Regions from separate parts of the Paenibacillus sp. FSL H7-0690 genome, predicted to be linked through region 2. Evidence: riboswitches for the same ligand, from Rfam matches in the RefSeq annotation. Region 2 holds a riboswitch; each other region holds the start of a gene.
The links. Region 2 has a riboswitch for thiamine pyrophosphate ahead of thiC (phosphomethylpyrimidine synthase ThiC). Riboswitches for the same ligand answer to the same signal wherever they lie in the genome.

Region 1: linked by a shared signal. The riboswitch ahead of MHI32_RS02465 (ABC transporter substrate-binding protein) and the one ahead of thiC (phosphomethylpyrimidine synthase ThiC) in region 2 are both predicted to bind thiamine pyrophosphate.
Region 3: linked by a shared signal. The riboswitch ahead of MHI32_RS09390 (thiamine phosphate synthase) and the one ahead of thiC (phosphomethylpyrimidine synthase ThiC) in region 2 are both predicted to bind thiamine pyrophosphate.
Region 4: linked by a shared signal. The riboswitch ahead of MHI32_RS12735 (ABC transporter ATP-binding protein) and the one ahead of thiC (phosphomethylpyrimidine synthase ThiC) in region 2 are both predicted to bind thiamine pyrophosphate.

What each region holds. Positions count from the first base shown of each region.
Region 1 covers NZ_CP150281.1:529,458-534,083, forward strand. Annotated here, with positions in the region: gene MHI32_RS02460 (MTH1187 family thiamine-binding protein) at 1-145, opposite strand, end outside; gene MHI32_RS02465 (ABC transporter substrate-binding protein) at 224-1,273, opposite strand; TPP riboswitch at 1,435-1,545, opposite strand; gene MHI32_RS02470 (hypothetical protein) at 1,704-3,155, opposite strand; gene MHI32_RS02475 (MFS transporter) at 3,228-4,448, opposite strand; gene MHI32_RS02480 (pyridoxamine 5'-phosphate oxidase family protein) at 4,609-4,626, shown strand, end outside.
Region 2 covers NZ_CP150281.1:6,187,102-6,191,727, forward strand. Annotated here, with positions in the region: gene thiC (phosphomethylpyrimidine synthase ThiC) at 1-1,397, opposite strand, end outside; TPP riboswitch at 1,498-1,610, opposite strand; gene MHI32_RS27140 (beta-galactosidase) at 1,682-3,733, opposite strand; gene MHI32_RS27145 (AraC family transcriptional regulator) at 3,904-4,626, shown strand, end outside.
Region 3 covers NZ_CP150281.1:2,171,278-2,175,903, forward strand. Annotated here, with positions in the region: gene MHI32_RS09380 (GDSL-type esterase/lipase family protein) at 1-28, shown strand, start outside; gene MHI32_RS09385 (SDR family oxidoreductase) at 266-1,138, shown strand; TPP riboswitch at 1,226-1,327, shown strand; gene MHI32_RS09390 (thiamine phosphate synthase) at 1,440-2,045, shown strand; gene thiS (sulfur carrier protein ThiS) at 2,084-2,287, shown strand; gene MHI32_RS09400 (thiazole synthase) at 2,343-3,110, shown strand; gene thiH (2-iminoacetate synthase ThiH) at 3,144-4,259, shown strand; gene yfbR (5'-deoxynucleotidase) at 4,341-4,626, opposite strand, start outside.
Region 4 covers NZ_CP150281.1:2,910,790-2,915,415, forward strand. Annotated here, with positions in the region: gene MHI32_RS12725 (ABC transporter substrate-binding protein) at 1-482, opposite strand, end outside; gene MHI32_RS12730 (ABC transporter permease) at 479-1,255, opposite strand; gene MHI32_RS12735 (ABC transporter ATP-binding protein) at 1,236-1,931, opposite strand; TPP riboswitch at 2,130-2,233, opposite strand; gene MHI32_RS12740 (amino acid ABC transporter substrate-binding protein) at 2,456-3,292, shown strand; gene MHI32_RS12745 (amino acid ABC transporter permease) at 3,346-4,014, shown strand; gene MHI32_RS12750 (amino acid ABC transporter ATP-binding protein) at 4,028-4,626, shown strand, end outside.

The sequences.
Region 1 (4,626 bases), 1.3 Mb from region 2:
CTTCCATTGTGGTTTCCAGCGGATTCACTTGATGTTTAACACCGGATTTCTGAATGACCTCAATCGCTTTATCTACGTATGGGATGGAATCCTCATTGTTCGGAGTTTTTGGAATTACTTGAATGCTTAGTAGGGTGTTAGCCACAATAATCAATCCTCTCATTTTATAAGGTAAGTTCAAAAAGCCAACTTTGATAACGAAGTAATTCATTACAATTGTTGTTTACTCCGCCGGTAAAAAATCATTACTGAATGCACTAGCAGCATCCAGCGGTTTATCCAGCAACTTCAGATCATACATCCAGTCGCCGTAATTTTGCCAGACCTCGGTTTTTTGCTCGCCCCAGCGGGCAGCATCGTCCTTGTATTTTGGGCTAAGCCATTTTTGGCTAGCTAGGACAAGGTCGGCGTCCAGGTCAGGAACGGCCTTCGATAACATACCGGCAGCCTCTTCCGGATGATCTATGGCATATTGATAACCTTTTGATGTGGCTTTCATGAAGGCCTTCACCAGATCAGGATGATCTGCAATTTGCTTCTCACTCGTCGTCAGCACAGGCGTGTAATAATCGAGCTGCGGCGCATAATCCTTTAAGTACAGCATATCCAATGGCTCGCCACGCAACTCAGCCTCAACACCAGTCCAAGCGTAGAAAATCCAGGCGAAATCAATGTCACGTTTGACGGCGGTAAAATAATCAGCTTCACCGATACTGATCAGCTTCACCTTTTTCACATCGCCACCTTCAGGATCCATGATGGCTTTCATGGCTGCTTCTTCGGCCGGTGAGCCCCAGCCTCCGTAGGTTTTACCTTCGAAATCCTTTGGTGATTTAATATTGCGATCTACTGGAGCGGCGAATCCCGACGTATTATGCTGAATAATAGCTGCTATCGAGACAAGGGGTACGCCTTGTAGACGGGCTAGTGTTAATCCTTCTTGGGCGCTGATGCCAAATGCAGCTTCGCCAGAAGTAACCATAGTATCAGAACCCGCTGCGCCTGGCTGAACGATCTCGACGTCCAGACCTTCTTCAGCGTAGTAACCAAGATCCTTAGCTACGTATAGACCGGTATGATTCGTGTTCGGTGTCCAGTCGAGTGCGACTTTAACTTTGGTGAGCTCTTTTGGAGCATCCGTCCCAGCCGCAGCAGTTGGATCAGTAGCATTTGCTTTGTTTCCGGCTGTATTCCCATTGTTGCTGCCGCATCCGGCAATGGCAAGAATGAGTACACAGGTGAGGCACAACGTAAGTGCTTTTTTAAGGTGCATGTCTTCTTCTCTCCTTAAAGGTTACAAGAATCCCGTCTTCACAACATGAACCGTAAAGTGTAGTATGTACGTTTTTCTACATCTTTTAGTGATCTTACAAAAAAAGCGCCCCGAGTGATCGGGACGCTGGCTTGGCGCAAGGTTAGTTAAGGTCACAGGGACCAGAACCAATTGGCGATTCCTACGCTGGCATTATCCAGATCAGGTATAAGGGTCAGTATCTTGTGGGATACAATCTCAGCCGGCCAATTCCAGCACCCCTGGTTCTATGAAGTTAACGGGTATTTCTATGTGCAATATAAGTAAGTATAAGTTTTGTACCCATACTTTATATCTTATATTTCTCGCATACGGTGTATTATAGACGGCTGTACTCGGAATGTCTAGTAGTGCACTCCTGAATTTTTCCAATCCAGTAGTTTCTTTTTTGCTAGTCTAGATCTTTATATTTTTTGCGGTGACGCCGTTTAAGCTCACTAACCAGCGCCCCTAGCGTGAGGACAACGCTGATCAGAATCCCGCTCATGATCACGAAGAGGGCAAGAAATTCAAAGGGAGAATAACCAATCATTTTACTCCATTGAATCTTTCCATCCAGATCGTCAATGACCTGATTCATGCCGTAAATCCCGCTTACTACCGTAAATACAGTAAGAATCATCAGCAGATTATCCCGTCGCTTGGATTGAAACTTATCCTGATACTGAAACAGGTCATTTAAAGTTTCTTTCACTTCCTCGAACAAAGCGTCGTTTCCGTATACTTTACGCAGCTGAAGAAATATCTCCCGGCCCTGCGACTGGGAAATCAACTCCAAGAAGTAGAACTTTGCCGAGAACTTATTAATGGAGTAGATTAGATTGTCTATTTCCTCATAATCATGATTAATCCGAAGTCGGGAGTGCATATTGGCTAGCTTTAGCAGAACGATTTTGTGGAAAATATTGAGTAAAAATCCGTAATAATATTGCCCGTACATCTGGTTGGCTAGACTAACAGCAATCTCCTGTTCAGCGCGGGTCATGCAGCAAAAGGTCTGCTCATTCATCATATAATACGTGTCTGGACCCCAGCGATTATAGGAGTGTTCATGACAATAGTTCGCAATATATGCTGGATCGCTGGCACTGGCATAGGGCTTTCCGTTCAGATCAATTCCATCAAGCTGTGAGGCACGATAGCGCAGATTTACACTAATCTCATCAGAGCTTTCTTCATTCTGAAAGCCATAAAAAGCTTGCACCTGCATTCTTTCATCTACGAAAAAAGGAAGGGTCTCGAAATAAGCCCCATTGATATCCGATTGATCCAGATATGGCTCCAGTCCATCCACCAAATTTCGGAAGACAAAATCCTCTACCATCTCATAGGTCTGTTCCCCGCAATGAATATAAGTGTAATCATCCTGTATGAAGGTATTCTCTAGCGCACGGAAACGATCCGCGAATTCTAGGGCAATACTAAAGGGAATTGAATCCCCCTCCAGTTGGACACGTATCGTCACGAATCCAAGCTGAAAAGGACATATGAATATATCCGTCGAGAGAATTTTGAAAAATATAGATTGCTGCGGAATCTCCAGAATGCAGTCGAGATTATTTACTCTGGAAAAACGGCGAAACGAGTCGGCATCCTTCCTGCGTGGAAAAAGGACATGTGCAGCAAACGGTAAATAGGTGCGCTCCATTCGTTCATGGGAAACACAGTAGCCATCTCCGTAGTAGGCAGCTTCAAGCTCTTTATTATCCAGAAAAAAACGTGTGAAGCCGTCGTCCTGTAATTGCTGGATAAGCTGCTTAGAATCGCCCTTTTTTATAGAAAAGGGAAATATAAACTGCATGAGCGCAGTATGTAACAAAGGCTCAGTTGAAGACTCATTCATTCATCGTCCATCCTTGTGCTCAGAATATGCTTATAGATCACATTACCCTAAAAGGATAACGTTGATACTGTTCTAAATACGGGAACTCTTTCCTTTCACCGCTTGCATGGATTGGAACCTCCATGCGGCAATGCTTAGCAGAAACAAGAAGGCGGCAAAAGCGGCCAGTAATCCGGCTGTTTGTGCCACTTCTAAATGGTCCATAGACCAGCCCATAAACAGAGGTAGCAAAGCACCGCCAACACCTCCGGAAGCAATCATAATGCTGGGTGTTGACTCTTCGGTGCCAGGCAGCATTTTGCTGGAGAAGACTAAAGCAATGGAGAAAATACCGGACATAAACAGCCCCAGAAGCAGGATTACAATGAAAGCAGCCATTCGATTGTCAGTGAACGGAAAGAGTGTCAGCAGTAACAAGGTTAGTAAACAGCTGCTGAGAATGTACACGCGGTAAGATATTTTTTCGGCAATTACACCCGCAAACAATCTTCCTGTAGACATCGCCAGCCAAAAGAAAGTGACTGTCAGTGCTGCGGCAGACTCCGTCATCCCTAGCTTGGCAATAAAGATAGCCGGCATAAAGTTGACTAAACTCATCTCTGTGCCTACATAAAGAAAAAAGAAAACGATGAAGATCCCTAACAGAATCCATTGCTTACCTTTATACGGAAATTTTTTGTTAGAACGTGAGCTTGAGGATTGCGAATTGTCTGCTCCTTGGACAGAGGCGCGTTCATCCAGCATTCGTTGTAGATTACCGAAATGCCCTCTTGTCCAGAGGATAAGAGAAATTAAGGAGAAGGCAGCGACGATTAGAAAGGCCAATCTCCACGCTCCGGCAGCAATGAGCGGACTGGCGATAAGCGGCATCACGAGTGCGCCTATCCCGAATAGCACTTCAAGCCGGCTCATTGCAATAGCAGTTCCTTCGGTTACAGCACCAATAATAATGGTGCCGATAACAGCTTCGATCATCCCGAAACCAAAACCTGCGGCAACAGCGATAACATACATCCAGCCCCAAGGCGGTAGAAAGGCGTAGGCAATTTCTGCAACTAGTAGAAGACTGGTGGCAATGAGGATGCCTCCACGTTTACCGAAGCGGCGATTAAGCAGGGGAGAGACCAACACGCCTGCTAAAAAACCAGCGAATTGACTAAAGATTAATTCACCGCCAGCACTATAATTTTGATCATAATGTTGCAGTAGAACGGGCAGAATAGATCCCAGCACAACATGTGCCAGACCGATAACGAAGTAGGAAAGACAGCCGATCCAAATCAGTTTTTTCACGAAGTAAGCTCCTTATCTTGAAGTAGTTTATGAAGTAAGGTCGGATTCAATGTGAACCTGAAGGGTACATTATAATAAGCACCATTGTTATGATAAATCCAAACGGTGAGCTTGGATATATAAACTTTTGTTTACATGCTTGAAGGGAGAGATTTACGTAATGGATAACAAACAACTG
Region 2 (4,626 bases):
TCTTCCTTATTAGGCAGGCCAAGATGTTCCTTCGGAGTTACGTAACATAACATAGCTGTACCGAACCAACCAATCATCGCTGCACCTATAGCAGAGGTAATATGATCATAACCAGGCGCAATATCTGTAGTCAGTGGACCTAATGTATAAAAAGGGGCTTCGTTACAAGTTTCAAGTTGCTTATCCATATTCTCTTTAATCAAGTGCATCGGCACATGTCCTGGACCCTCTACCATCACCTGTACATCATGACTCCAAGCTATAGCTGTTAATTCACCTAACGTCTCTAACTCGGCAAATTGTGCTTCATCATTCGCATCAGCAATCGAACCCGGACGTAATCCATCGCCTAGGGAAAAAGAAACATCGTACAGCTTCATGATTTCACATATCTCTTCAAAATGTGTATATAAAAAGTTCTCTTGATGATGCGCAAGACACCATGCCGCCATGATGGAGCCACCTCTTGAAACAATGCCTGTCATACGTTGTGCAGTCAACGGGATATAACGAAGCAGAACCCCCGCATGAATGGTAAAATAATCAACCCCTTGCTCCGCTTGCTCAATGAGCGTATCACGGTATACTTCCCACGTTAAATCTTCCGCTTTCCCATTCACTTTTTCCAACGCTTGATAGATAGGCACCGTTCCAATAGGAACAGGAGAATTACGGATGATCCACTCGCGTGTCGTATGAATGTTTTTACCTGTTGAGAGATCCATTATATTATCTGCACCCCAGCGGGTGGCCCATCTCATCTTCTCTACCTCTTCCTCTATGGATGAGGATACTGCGGAATTTCCTATATTGGCATTGATCTTCACTAAAAAATTGCGTCCAATAATCATTGGTTCACTCTCTGGATGATTGATATTCGCTGGAATGATGGCGCGGCCGCGGGCTACTTCATCTCTTACAAATTCCGGTGCCACATTCTCACGAATCGCAACGTATTCCATTTCCGAAGTAATAATCCCTTTGCGTGCATAATGCATTTGAGAGACATTACGCCCCTTTTTCGCTCGCAAAGGTTTTCTATGGAGCGCTGGAAACACTTCCGCCACAGCTTTTCCCGTTGCATTCCCGTTATCTTCAGGCTTCATGGTTCTTCCTTCGTACGCTTCCGCATCCCCTCGTTCCTCAATCCAGCTTAGACGATTGGGCTCTAACCCCTGACGAATATCAGTATGAATATTAGCATCCGTGTAAGCCCCGCTTGTGTCATAGACATGAATTGGGGCATTCTCCTCTTCGCCGTCTATGCCCGCAGTTGGACTAAGTGAGATCTCCCGCATAGGCACCTGAATATCAGGCCGTGAACCCTTTACATACACTTTTTGACTTGCTGGAAAAGCTGATAGATTGATTGGATCGTTGTTCAATTCGCTTGTCATCTCAATTCCTCCTATAAGGTGATTTGATCAAGCGGAGACGGTCTACTCCCCCACAAATAGAAAAGGCCACATCTGTATAAGATGCGGCCTTAGAGTAGACAAATAGAAATAGAACTCCATTTCCTCCGCTGGCATTATCCAGATCAGGTTTGACGGTCGATAGTTATAACTATCCTCTCAGCCTGGTCCCACCAAGCTCCCGTGACTATATAATTGCTACTTCAAAGTATAACCGAAAAGAGAAAATTATCCAAATCTACTCAAATGTGAGATCAATGTATACGTTAGTTTAACACCAATACCCCAAATCCTTCCAGAAGCACCTCGCCCGACAATGTTGTGCCGCTCAGTAAATCTGTTTTGGTCTCATGAAGATGGATCGTGACAGGAGTCTCACTATAATTAAGCAAAAAAGCATAACTGGAAGAAGCTCCGGTACGGACTTGCAGTTCTACCTCTTCTGGGAGCTCCAGCCAATCTGCTGGTGATTGTAGATCAATTAAATTTATGATCTCAGCCGCTGCCTGTTCATTAAATACGGCTCCGTAATACCAAACCTCACCCTTGCCGCGACGATTTCTAGTTACCGCCGGTTTTCCCGCATAATAATCAGAGGCGTAGACCGCCATCACTTCAACCGAAGCTTCCTCTATTTTGAGAATATCATTAAAGTCATCTGCTCCTGTAACGACTTCGGTCACGCCCGACCAGCTAATTGTTGTTGGCTGACGACTGCCCTTAACCATTGTGAATTCTTCAACTGTGATCCCGCATAGATCCTTAGCAGCACCTGGGAAAGGACGCATATAACATTGTCCGCGCTCATCCTTATAGCCGGTTCTACAGCCGAAGATCAGTTTGCCGCCTTGCTGAACATATTCATCCAGCAGTGCTGCTGTCTCATCTGTCATAATCGCTGGGTGAGGATAGATAAGCACGTCGTACCTTGCAAGCTCCTCCAGCGTTGTTTTTTTGCGTAAATAGAGTACGTCATTCGGGATATGCTTCCGCTGAAGCGCCTTGTACCACTCCTTATTGCTCTTCCACATAAACGGGCCATGCCAAACATCGTATTCTCCATCCCACTCATTGTCATAATCACGAACAATAGCAATGTTAGCCTGATTACGAGTACCGACAAACGCATGACCTGCTGCTGCCAGCTCCTGACCGATCTGCCCCGCTTCCCGCACTCTCCGGTTAGGCTGATTATGATAGTCATTGATTCCATGCCAATAAATTTCATTGCCCATCGTAGCTGTCCGCCAGCGGAAATATAACACCATATCTGCTCCATGAGCGATCGACTGATAGGTCCATAACCGCATCTGCCCGGGCTTTGGAGAAGGCATATCCATCCGGTTCACCCAGCCACCCGGGCCCGACTGCTGCTCCATAATGCAGAAATTCGGGGATATCGAACGAACAACAGATAACGACAGTCCCCAGCCTCTATCATTCAGCGGATTCCGCTCATTCGGGTCATAAAAAATAGTAGAGAACTGAGGATAGGAATCATAGCTGAAGAAATCCAACAGTTCATCCGTCATTTCATGGCTATCGAGATGCCCGAACAGACCGTTCGTGGTTACCCACTGCTTAGGGGCAAGTTTACGGATGATATCCGCTTGGTTTTTGGCAAAAGAATTTGTATTGTCCGAAATAAACCGTTTTTCATCCAATGCCTGATGAGGATTGGGTTGCTTCGGTACTGGAGTCGGACGTGGAAGATAGACCTGAGACCAGTCACTATAGCTTTGATTCCAAAAAACAGCTCCCCAAGCCTCGTTCAAATGCTCAAGTGTAACATATTTCTGCTGTAGCCATTCCCGGAAAGCCTTATGGTCACTCTCCGAATAAAATTCACTGATCTCACAGTTGAGCTCATTATCAATTTGCCAGCCAACTACACCCGGATGATTGCCGTAATGTTCAGCCATTTGTTCTGCAATACGTGCACACAGTTCCCGGTATTTAGGACTGCTGTAATTATAATGACGGCGCATGCCATGCTGAAGTGTAACACCTTCGTAGGTAACATTTAAAACTTCGGGATACTTATCAGTCAACCAAGCTGGAGGCGTCGCCGTCGGAGTACCAAGTACAACCTGAAGACCATATTTATGTGCTAGATCAATCGCCCGATCAAAGAGCCCGAACTGAAACTGCCCTTCTGCCGGTTCAAAAATAGACCAAGCAAACTCCCCCATCCGAATGATCGTAAAGCCGAGTTCACGCATCCGGCGATAATCGTCCTCCCACATGTTTTCTGGCCAGTGCTCCGGATAATAACAGACGCCAAGCTCGAATTTTTCAGTTGCGACAGGTTTCTTCATCATTACCTCCAAAGTATTAAAAATATGCTTTCAATATTTTATAATTCTATTGTAGTATCAATGATAAGAGGTCTTATATAACAAAATATTGCTATCATATAACAATCTTGCGTTCATTGCCTTAATCCAACTTGCGCTCTGTTGCGCTACAGAAACGGGTGCTGCCAAACATGAAGAAACAATGGTATTTGCCGACACCGGCTTTTTCGAAATATGTCTGTTATCCTGAATTTTTGGGACATTACACTCACTTTCCACAACATACAGAGAGAAGAAGCGAAGGTTTTCTGGGGAGTTATAACCTGCATTTGATCTTTGATGGGGAGGGTTATGTATTCCATGAGGGCGAACGTATTCCGATGAGTAGAGGACGAGGTTTTCTGTACCCTAAAGGGGCTTATCAGCAATACGGCTCTGACCCAGGCGAGCCTTGGGATGTCCGCTGGGTTCATTTTAACACTGAAATTGTCCTTCCCTTATTAGAAGAAGTGGACCAGTCTCGTGCATACCTGTTCACTTTTGATTTGGATGCTAAGCTGGACGAGCTATTCGAGGAAATGTACCTACTGAGTGCTTCCTACGTGACCCGTAGCGAGCCAAGACTATCTGCTCTGCTGTATGAGCTTCTAGTAAACTTGCTGCAGAACTCCGAGCCGCTTCACGGCTCAGTACCGCACGAGGTTAGGCAGTCCATCCGCAGTGCTGCAGATATCATTCATGTCGAATGTGCCAGCCCTTGGTCTCTTGAATCGATGGCAAGATTGACCGGTTACAGCAGCTATCATTTTCTAAGGCTGTTCCGGGTGGTTATGGGTAAAACTCCAAACCGTTATTTAACCGATTGTCGGCTGGCTAAAGCCAAGCTTTTACTGGTTTCCACAGGACTCTCCATT
Region 3 (4,626 bases), 2.9 Mb from region 2:
AGAAAATCATGTTTCTTCTCTAAAATAGTCAGGGTGAACAATTCAAGGCACAGCAGCGATGCTGTGTCTATTTGTATGCAGTGAATTCCTCTCCACTTACAGCAGTATATCTCTCACGGTTGTTTATATCTACTTTCATTGTGGTAAGTAAGATTCGTAAAGCGATTTAAGAAAATGACAAACCCAGCGTATAAACGTGCATAGTTGTGCCATCCTAAGACGATCAGTTAACTATCAATTTGCTTAACGAGAGGAGATAGGGAAGATGTCAGGCAACAATAAACAAGCTACAAAAACCTTACCCCCACAGGAGCAGTATCATCAGCCAGGGATTGAGAGTGAAATGACGCCGCTGCCCAAATACGAGCCGGCAAATTATAAAGCAGCAGGTAAACTGCAAGACAAGGCGGCGTTAATTACCGGTGGAGACAGCGGAATTGGGCGTGCAGTTGCTGTGCTTTTTGCTAAAGAAGGCGCTGATGTGGTCATTTCATATCTTAATGAACACTCAGATGCAGAGGAAACTAAACGTCAGGTCGAGCAGGAAGGCCGCAAATGTATCCTAATTCCAGGTGATATCGGTGACGAGAAATTCTGTAAAGATCTTATTAAACAGACGGTGGAGGGCTTAGGAAAGCTTGATATTCTCATCAATAACGCGGCAGAGCAACATCCGCAAGCTAAGATCGAGGATATTACTTCCGAGCAGCTTGAGCGTACTTTCCGTACGAATATATTTGCGATGTTCTATTTAACAAAAGCAGCTATGCCTCATTTAAAAGCAGGATCTACCATTATAAATACAACTTCAATTACCGCTTATCGCGGAAGCCCGCAGCTGCTGGACTATTCATCAACTAAAGGAGCTATTCTTAGCTTCACACGATCCTTGTCCACGAATCTGGCAGAGAAGGGCATACGGGTAAACGGTGTTGCTCCAGGTCCAATCTGGACACCGCTGATTCCCTCTACCTTTGATGCAAAACAGGTTAGCGAGTTTGGAGGTACACAGCCTATGAAACGGCCTGGACAACCAGAAGAGCTGGCACCAGCCTATGTATATCTGGCCTCTGACGATTCCAGTTATGTGACTGGACAGGTTATTCATGTAAATGGTGGCGAGGTAGTAAACGGTTAGATCAGAACAGCTAATGTGAATAAATGGGTGTATTTCAATAAAAAAATATGTTACTATAAACCACGTTAGCATTTTAAAATTGTATATTTATGTCACTAGGGGTGCCGATTGGCTGAGACGGAATGGATTTCCGGACCCTTTGAACCTGATCTGGTTAAGACCAGCGTAGGGAAGTGGAGAACGAATTTCTGTTATCGGGCTATTTGTAGTGCCGTCTATATACAGATTCTGACTGCCTTCCTTACGGGGGCAGTTTTTTTGTTTTTTACTGACCTACAGGGAAGTGAGAGAGGAGATCGTGATGTTGCAAGCTGAGATCCATCTAATATCAGACGGCAAGCTACAGCTGAGACATTTTGTTGAACTAGCTGTCACGGTGCAGACATGGGTCGATTATATTCACCTGAGAGATAAGCAATGTCCTGCATGCGAACTGCTCGCTGCGGCACAGGAGCTGTTGGCTGCCGGTATGCCCGCTACCAAACTGATAATCAGCGACCGGATCGATGTAGCCTTGGCAGCTGGTGCCGCGGGGGTTCAGTTGGCTTGGCACAGTCTGAGTCCGGTTACAGCCCGGCGAATTGCACCTCAGCTTCGGCTGGGGAGATCGGTTCATTCTCCGGAAGAAGCGGCAAATGCCTCAGAGCAGGGAGCTGATTATTGCTTGTTTGGTCATGTATTTCCCTCGGATAGCAAGTTAGGGCTGCCCGCACGTGGGTTAGAGCTGCTTGCAGAAACGGTGAAGACCAGCTCTATTCCTGTAATTGCGATTGGCGGAATTAGCCCCGCTAATGCGGCGCAGATCATCAGGAAAGGTGCGGCAGGAGTTGCTGTGATGTCCGGTATTTGCGGAGCGGATGATCCTTATGAGGCCGCCAAAGCTATTCATAAGGCGGTTCATTCATAGCCTGGAGGTAACAGCATGGGCGAAGGGGGTGATTCAGAATGAAGCTGTTGATTAACGGGAAATCCGCAGAGTGTTCTGGTGGTATTCAAACTATAGCTGATTTGATCAGTCTTCCTGAGTGGTCGGGTTGTCTGATGATCATTGAGCTGAATGGAGAAATTGTCAGTAAGGAGAATTATGAAAGTACTGCTCTGAGCGAGGATGATCGTTTGGAACTGGTGCACTTTGTTGGTGGGGGTTGAGATGGAGCGGTATAGAATTTTGAGAAATTTATACGAACCAAAGGGAGGTAATTTCATGCATGACCCGTTACATATTGGCGGCATCGAATTAACCAGTAGATTATTTATCGGAACCGGAAAATATAGCCGGAATACGTTGATCCCCGAAGTGATCGCAAGCTCTGGTTCTCAGGTGATTACTGTAGCGCTTCGCCGAGTGGACCCGCAAGGTGGAGCAGAAAATATCATGAACCACATTCCCGGCCACATGACTCTTCTGCCTAATACCTCAGGAGCGCGTACAGCGGAAGAGGCAGTCCGTATTGCAAGATTAGCAAGAGCTGCGGGACTGGGGAACTGGGTCAAGATCGAAGTGATCAATGATCAGAAATACCTGCTTCCAGATAATCTGGAGACCATACGAGCTACAGAGATTTTAGCAGCGGAGGGTTTTGTAGTATTGCCATATATGAGTCCGGACCTTTCGGCTGCTTTACGTCTGAGAGATGCCGGTGCTGCTGCTGTGATGCCGCTTGGTGCGCCGATCGGGACGAATCGCGGCCTGCGCACTAAGGAGCTTGTGCGTATTCTTATTGAAGAAGTGAATTTGCCGATTATTGTAGACGCCGGGATTGGCAAGCCCTCGGAAGCGGCGGAAGCAATGGAGATGGGGGCCGCTGCTGTTCTGCTTAATACGGCTATTGCAACGGCACGTAATCCGCTCGTCATGGCGGAAGCGTTCCGCGAGGCGATATCCGCTGGCCGCAAAGCTTATTTGGCAGGACTCGGTCCTGTAGAAGAAGTTGCTTTTGCTTCGTCACCGTTGACTGGATTTTTGAACTGAATTTGATAGGTCACGAAAGGAGGGAAGATTAGCATGAGCTTTTTTGACACACTGGCCCGCTTGGAGCAGTATCCTTATGAGCAGCTGTGGAAGGAGTTCCGGGAGGATGACGTTAAGCGGGCGCTTGGAAAAGACAAGCTGAACGAAAATGATTTGCTGGCATTGCTCTCTCCGGCAGCAACGCCGCTGCTAGAGGAGATGGCGTTGGCTGCACAGCGACTGACCCGTGCACATTTTGGTTATTCGATGCAGCTGTTCACACCGATGTATCTTGCGGATTTTTGTGTGAATCATTGTACCTACTGCAGCTTCAGCTCCATTTATGATTTTCCGCGCAAAAAGCTGTCCTTGGAGGAGGTCCGCAGGGAGGCTGAGAAGATTGCAGCTACAGGTCTGCGGCATATCCTCATTTTGACTGGTGAATCGCGCCGGGAGAATCCTGTCTCATATATTAAGGATTGCGTAGATGTACTCAGGGAATTTTTTTCCTCTGTCAGTATTGAGATAAATCCTCTATCAACTGCAGAATATAAAGAGCTTCTTCAAGCAGGGGTGGATGGATTAACACTATACCAAGAGGTGTACCACCAGGAGACTTACAGAAAGCTGCATGTTAAAGGGCCTAAAAGAAACTACCGGAATCGCCTGGATGCACCTGAACGCGGCTGTCAGGCAGGTTTTCGTTCTGTGAATATTGGTACGTTGCTCGGGATGTATGATTGGCGGCAAGAGGCATTCCAAAGTGCCATGCATGCCCGCTATTTGCAGGATCGGTATCCAGATTGCGAGATCAGTCTGTCACCTCCGCGGTTTCGGCCTTATTTAGGGGAATTTAACCCGGAGTGTGATGTTACCGACCGATCGCTAGTGCAGATTATTTTGGCATACCGGTTATTTTTACCCCGTTCGGGCATTACTTTATCTACACGAGAGCCTGCCTCTCTACGCGATCATTTAATTCATCTAGGAATAACTAAGATGTCAGCCGGGGTCACTACTGAGGTGGGCGGTCACACTAATGCAGGGGGAACTCCGCAATTCGAAATATCCGATGGCCGTAGTGTGCAGGAGATTACGGAAATGCTATATACGAAGGGTTTGCAGCCCATTTTTAAAGACTGGGATATCCTGACCGAATCAACAACGTAACGCTTGTATTATCAATTATTAATCACTAATGGACCCCTGCGAGATTCATGCGGAGGTCCATTTTTTTTGTATAGAGGGTGTTTAGTTTCCGGCAGAGAGCTCATCGAGAGACATTTCGAAACTCGGTGCCATATGAGTCAGAAAATAATCCACTTCCTGCAGGTCAAGCCCACGAAGTTTTGCTGCTGTCTGCTCCTTCGCGGCGGCAAATTCTCGGTTTCCTGCAGCAACTTCCCATACGCATTTCAAATAAGCATCCAGCCGATCAGCGGCTTTCACATAGCTGTGCAGCAGAATGTCCTCCGAATCGGGAGGGCTGTCTTCCGGTCGTATAAGCTGAGTGTAGATGCTTTTCAGCTCTGATGGA
Region 4 (4,626 bases), 3.3 Mb from region 2:
GGAATGGAGGAATAGCCGATTTGTTTTCCTGCGAGCTCTTTGGGACTATGAATACTGCCTGCCTGAGGAACCATCAGATGATTCAGTGGATGCCGCACGATAGCTGCAATCGAACGTACAGGAATTTTCTCGCCGCGTGCCATAAGTACCTGAGGCTGATAGCTGAGCGCTAGATCAATTTGATTTGCTGCTACAAGCTTTAGGGCGTCATTGCTGTCCGCAGGCATTTTGATCTCGACATCCAAACCTTCCTCTTGGAAAAAACCTTGCTGTTGCGCAGCGTATAGAAAGGAATGAACGACATTGGGATACCAATCAAGCATAATCGTCAGTTTGTGTGACTGCTTATTTTCGGTGTTGGAGGAACCGGTTTGGGAGTTGCTATTTAGCTTGTCTGCCTTCCCGCAGCTGCTTAAGAGCAAAAGTGTGCATACTAGAAATACAGAAATAAGTCCTCGTTGTGGGGATTTTAATTGATTCATTGGTTAGATCCTCTTTTCTTTAAAAATAATTGTTCGAGTAAAGCTATCGCCAGAAAAAGTACAACACCAAGCGCGGACAGCAGAAATACAGCCGCAAACATTTCATCGCTCTGCATATTTCCGGCCATTCTGCGGCTGAAGTAACCGAGTCCTTTACTGCCGCCGAGCCATTCCCCGATAGTAGCTCCGATGACGCAGTATACAATGGACAGCTTTAAGCCAGAGAAAAAAGCAGGCAATGCCAGTGGAATTTGGGTTTTGACAAGCAGCTGCCAGCGGTTTGCACCAAATGTTAATAATAAGTCCTTGTAAGTCTGGCCACTTGTACGAAGTCCATCATATGTACTCACTACGACTGGAAAAAAAGCCGTCAAAAACACCACAGCCACTTTGCTCCACAGCGTATATCCGAACCACATAATAAAAATGGGGGATAGCGCAATTAATGGGACCGTCTGGCTAATGATAAGGAAGGGATAGATGGCCTTTTCTACGGGGCGAAACAGGAACATTCCAATGCCCAGCAATACACCAAAAATCACAGAAAGGACAAAACCCACCAGTATCTCCTGTAACGTCGCCAATAAATGCTGTCCAAATAATAATTGCCTGTGCTCGATCAATGCGATGCCAATAGATGAAGGTGCAGGGAGAATAAAGGCTGGAATCAAGTGAAGGCGAACAGCTGACTCCCAGATTACAAGAATGAGCAGTACCAGAAGAAGGAAGGGACCATAGTTGTCTAGATGTTTTTTAAAAGGTATAGGTTGCATGCAATCTTCGCTCCAACTCTGCCCGTAGTGCTATAAACCGGGGTTCATAGTTCATCTTATAATGTCTTGGTTTTGGTAGATCGACAATGATCTCCTGTAATTCGCTGTGCGCACCGCCAGATAATAAATAAATCCGGTCACTGAGCAATAGGGCTTCTTCCAGATCATGAGTGATGAGCATAATCGTCTGATTCAGTTCACCCCATAACTTCAACAGCCAACGGTGTATCTCACGTTTGGTCATGGCATCGAGAGCGCCAAAGGGCTCATCCAGCAGCATAAGACCACTTCCGCCTCCAGCCACTAAGGTGCGCAGAAATGCTACTCGCTGTTTCATACCTCCCGAAAGTTCATGGGGATAAGCCTTCTCTACATCTGTTAAGCCGAAGCGGGCCAACATTTCCCGAATCTGAGTGATCGTTTTCTGTTTACTAAATCTGGGCTTGATCTCCCAGGGCAAAAGGCAGTTGTCGAGCACTGTTCTCCAAGGCAGCAATAAATCCTGCTGAGGCATATAAGCGATCTGACCTAAACGACTAGCGGTTGAGGGGAGCGTAGGGAGTTTTATTTTTCCATGAGTAGGTTCGAGTAAACCGGCAACCGTTTTGAAAAATGTGCTTTTCCCGCATCCGCTAGCACCTACTACGGAGACGAATTCCCCTTGCCTGATATCCATGGATAGATTTGCGAATACAGGGGGTTGTTCAGTTTCCGGAAAAGAGTAGGTTAGGCCTTGAATAGATAAAATGGTCGTGATGATCTAACCTCCTAATATTTTTGTGGAGCGTCTAAACAAATAAAGACCCATCCATTTCCAGAGGAAATGAATGGGTCAAAAAGTTCATTCTGCATAATAACACTTAACATGCTTGATGAAAATTCTGCTCCACTTCCCTCCGCTGGTATGATCCAGATCAGGTTCCAAGGGTCCGGAGCTTGAAGCTCCGTCTCAGTCGGCCGACTCCCCTAGTGAAATAACAGGTCCATATTAATTTGTTTATAAATATACCATATCTTTCTGAGAAGTAAAGAGAGAAAGAAGTGAAGGATTAATCCAAGATTGGGTAAGATATAAGTAGAAATCTAGTTAATATTACAATTCCGATGTATATAATCGGAAAAAAGTATTGACGATCATGTGATGGCAGTGTACTATTCAATTTACCGGAAAAAAACCGGATAGAGAGAGGGGATTTAATAATGAAAAAATGGAGTTTAACTATTATATTGGCGTTAACCGTGGTTCTTGTAGCGGCTTGCGGCAATAATTCGAATACCAATACGGCTGCTGAACCAACAGCTGGAACGAATGGTGGAGCAGCATCTTCAGCGCAAAACAGTTTGGAGGCTGTGAAGGCCAGCGGCAAATTGCGGATAGGTACAGAAGGGACTTATGCACCTTTTACTTATCATGACACTGCGGGGAAATTGACGGGTTTTGACGTGGAAATTGCCGAAGAAGTAGCCAAACGTTTAGGTGTTGAAGCTGAATTTTTTGAAACTCAGTGGGATGGTATTTTTGCTGGGATGGATGCGAAACGGTTTGATGTCATTTTTAATGAAGTTTCCATTAACGAAGATCGCAAAGTGAAATATGATTTCTCTGAACCCTATATTGTATCCAAGGCAGTATTGATCGTGAGCGAAAACAATGAGGATATTAAGACCTTTGCTGATCTAAAGGGTAAAAAAGCCGGACAATCCCTGACCAGTAACTTATCCGACATCGCTCGTGAGAACGGTGCTGAAATCGTAGCTACGGACGGTTTCAATCAAGCGATGGACCTGCTGACTTCGGGACGTATTGATGCAACTGTGAATGATGGCTTGTCTTATCTGGATCTGAAAAAACAAAAACCAGATGCAAAAATTAAAGTGGTTGATGAGATTCCTGAAGGCTCACAAAGTGCCGCGGTATTCCTGAAAGGCAATGATGAGCTGGTGAATGCGGTCAGTGATGCGATTAAAGAGATGAAAAGTGATGGAACGTACTTGAAAATTTCCGAGAAATACTTTGGAGCTGACGTTTCAAAATAATACAAGGCTAGCAAGGCTAATTAAGCCTAGAAGCTAAAAAGGATGTCTGAATAATGGATGACCGCAAAATACAAATTTTCTTAGATACACTGCTACCCCTGCTTAAAGCCGGGGTGGCTTTTACCATTCCGTTGGCGCTACTTTCCTTTGTGCTTGGATTGATTTTGGCGATCCTAACCGCGTTGGCACGTCTTTCACCGTGGGTAATTCCGAAGCTAATCGCCCGTTTTTATGTATGGGTCATTCGGGGAACCCCGTTGTTAGTGCAGCTATTTATTATATTTTATGGTTTGCCGGCTGTTGGTATTGTACTCGACCCTTTCATTGCCGCCACCATTGGATTTACCCTTAGCGTAGGGGCTTATTCATCGGAAATCGTACGCGCTGCTATCCTGTCGATACATAAAGGCCAGTGGGAAGCTGCCTTCTCAGTCGGGATGACTCGTGGGCAGGCTCTGCGCCGCGTAATTCTGCCACAAGCTGCACGCGTTTCTGTACCGCCGTTATCCAATTCTTTTATTAGCTTGGTCAAAGATACATCGCTTGCAGCGATCATCACCTATACGGAGATGTTTAGAACTGCTCAGCAGGTAGCCTCTACCACTTATGAGCCTCTGCTGGTATACTCCGAAGCAGGATTGTTTTATTTAGTGTTCTGTTCTGTGCTGTCGGCGCTGCAAAATTACTTGGAGAAACGACTCGATCGTTACTCTGCGACCTAAAGGAGAGATACTTGTGATTGAAATCATTAATTTGCATAAATCCTTCGGTGCACTCCAAGTGTTAAAGGGTATTGATCTGAAAATGGAGCATGGAAAGGTACTTGTCATTATTGGGCCATCCGGCTCCGGTAAAACTACACTGCTGCGCTGTTTTAATCTGTTGGAAATCCCGGATCAAGGCAGCCTGTCACTCGGGGATATCACCATCAATTTTACAGATCATAAGAAAATTCCTCAGAATTCCGTATTAGCTCTTCGGCAGAAAACAGGGATGGTCTTTCAATCGTATAATTTATTTCCGCATATGACTGCGCTAGGCAATGTGATGGAGGGACAGGTAACTGTCTTGAAACGAACCAAGGAAGAAGCGCGTAAGCGGGGCCTTCAACTGCTGGCTAAGGTGGGTTTGGCTGATAAAGCTGATAACTATCCACATCAGCTGTCAGGAGGACAGCAGCAGAGAGTGGCCATCGCCCGGGCTATGGCAGTAGATCCAGAAGTGCTGTTGTTTGATGAGCCCACTTCGGCGCTCGATCCCGAGCTGGTAGGGGAAGTGCTTAAGGTCATCAAACAATTAGCAGCAGAAGGTATGACTATGGTGATTGTGACCCA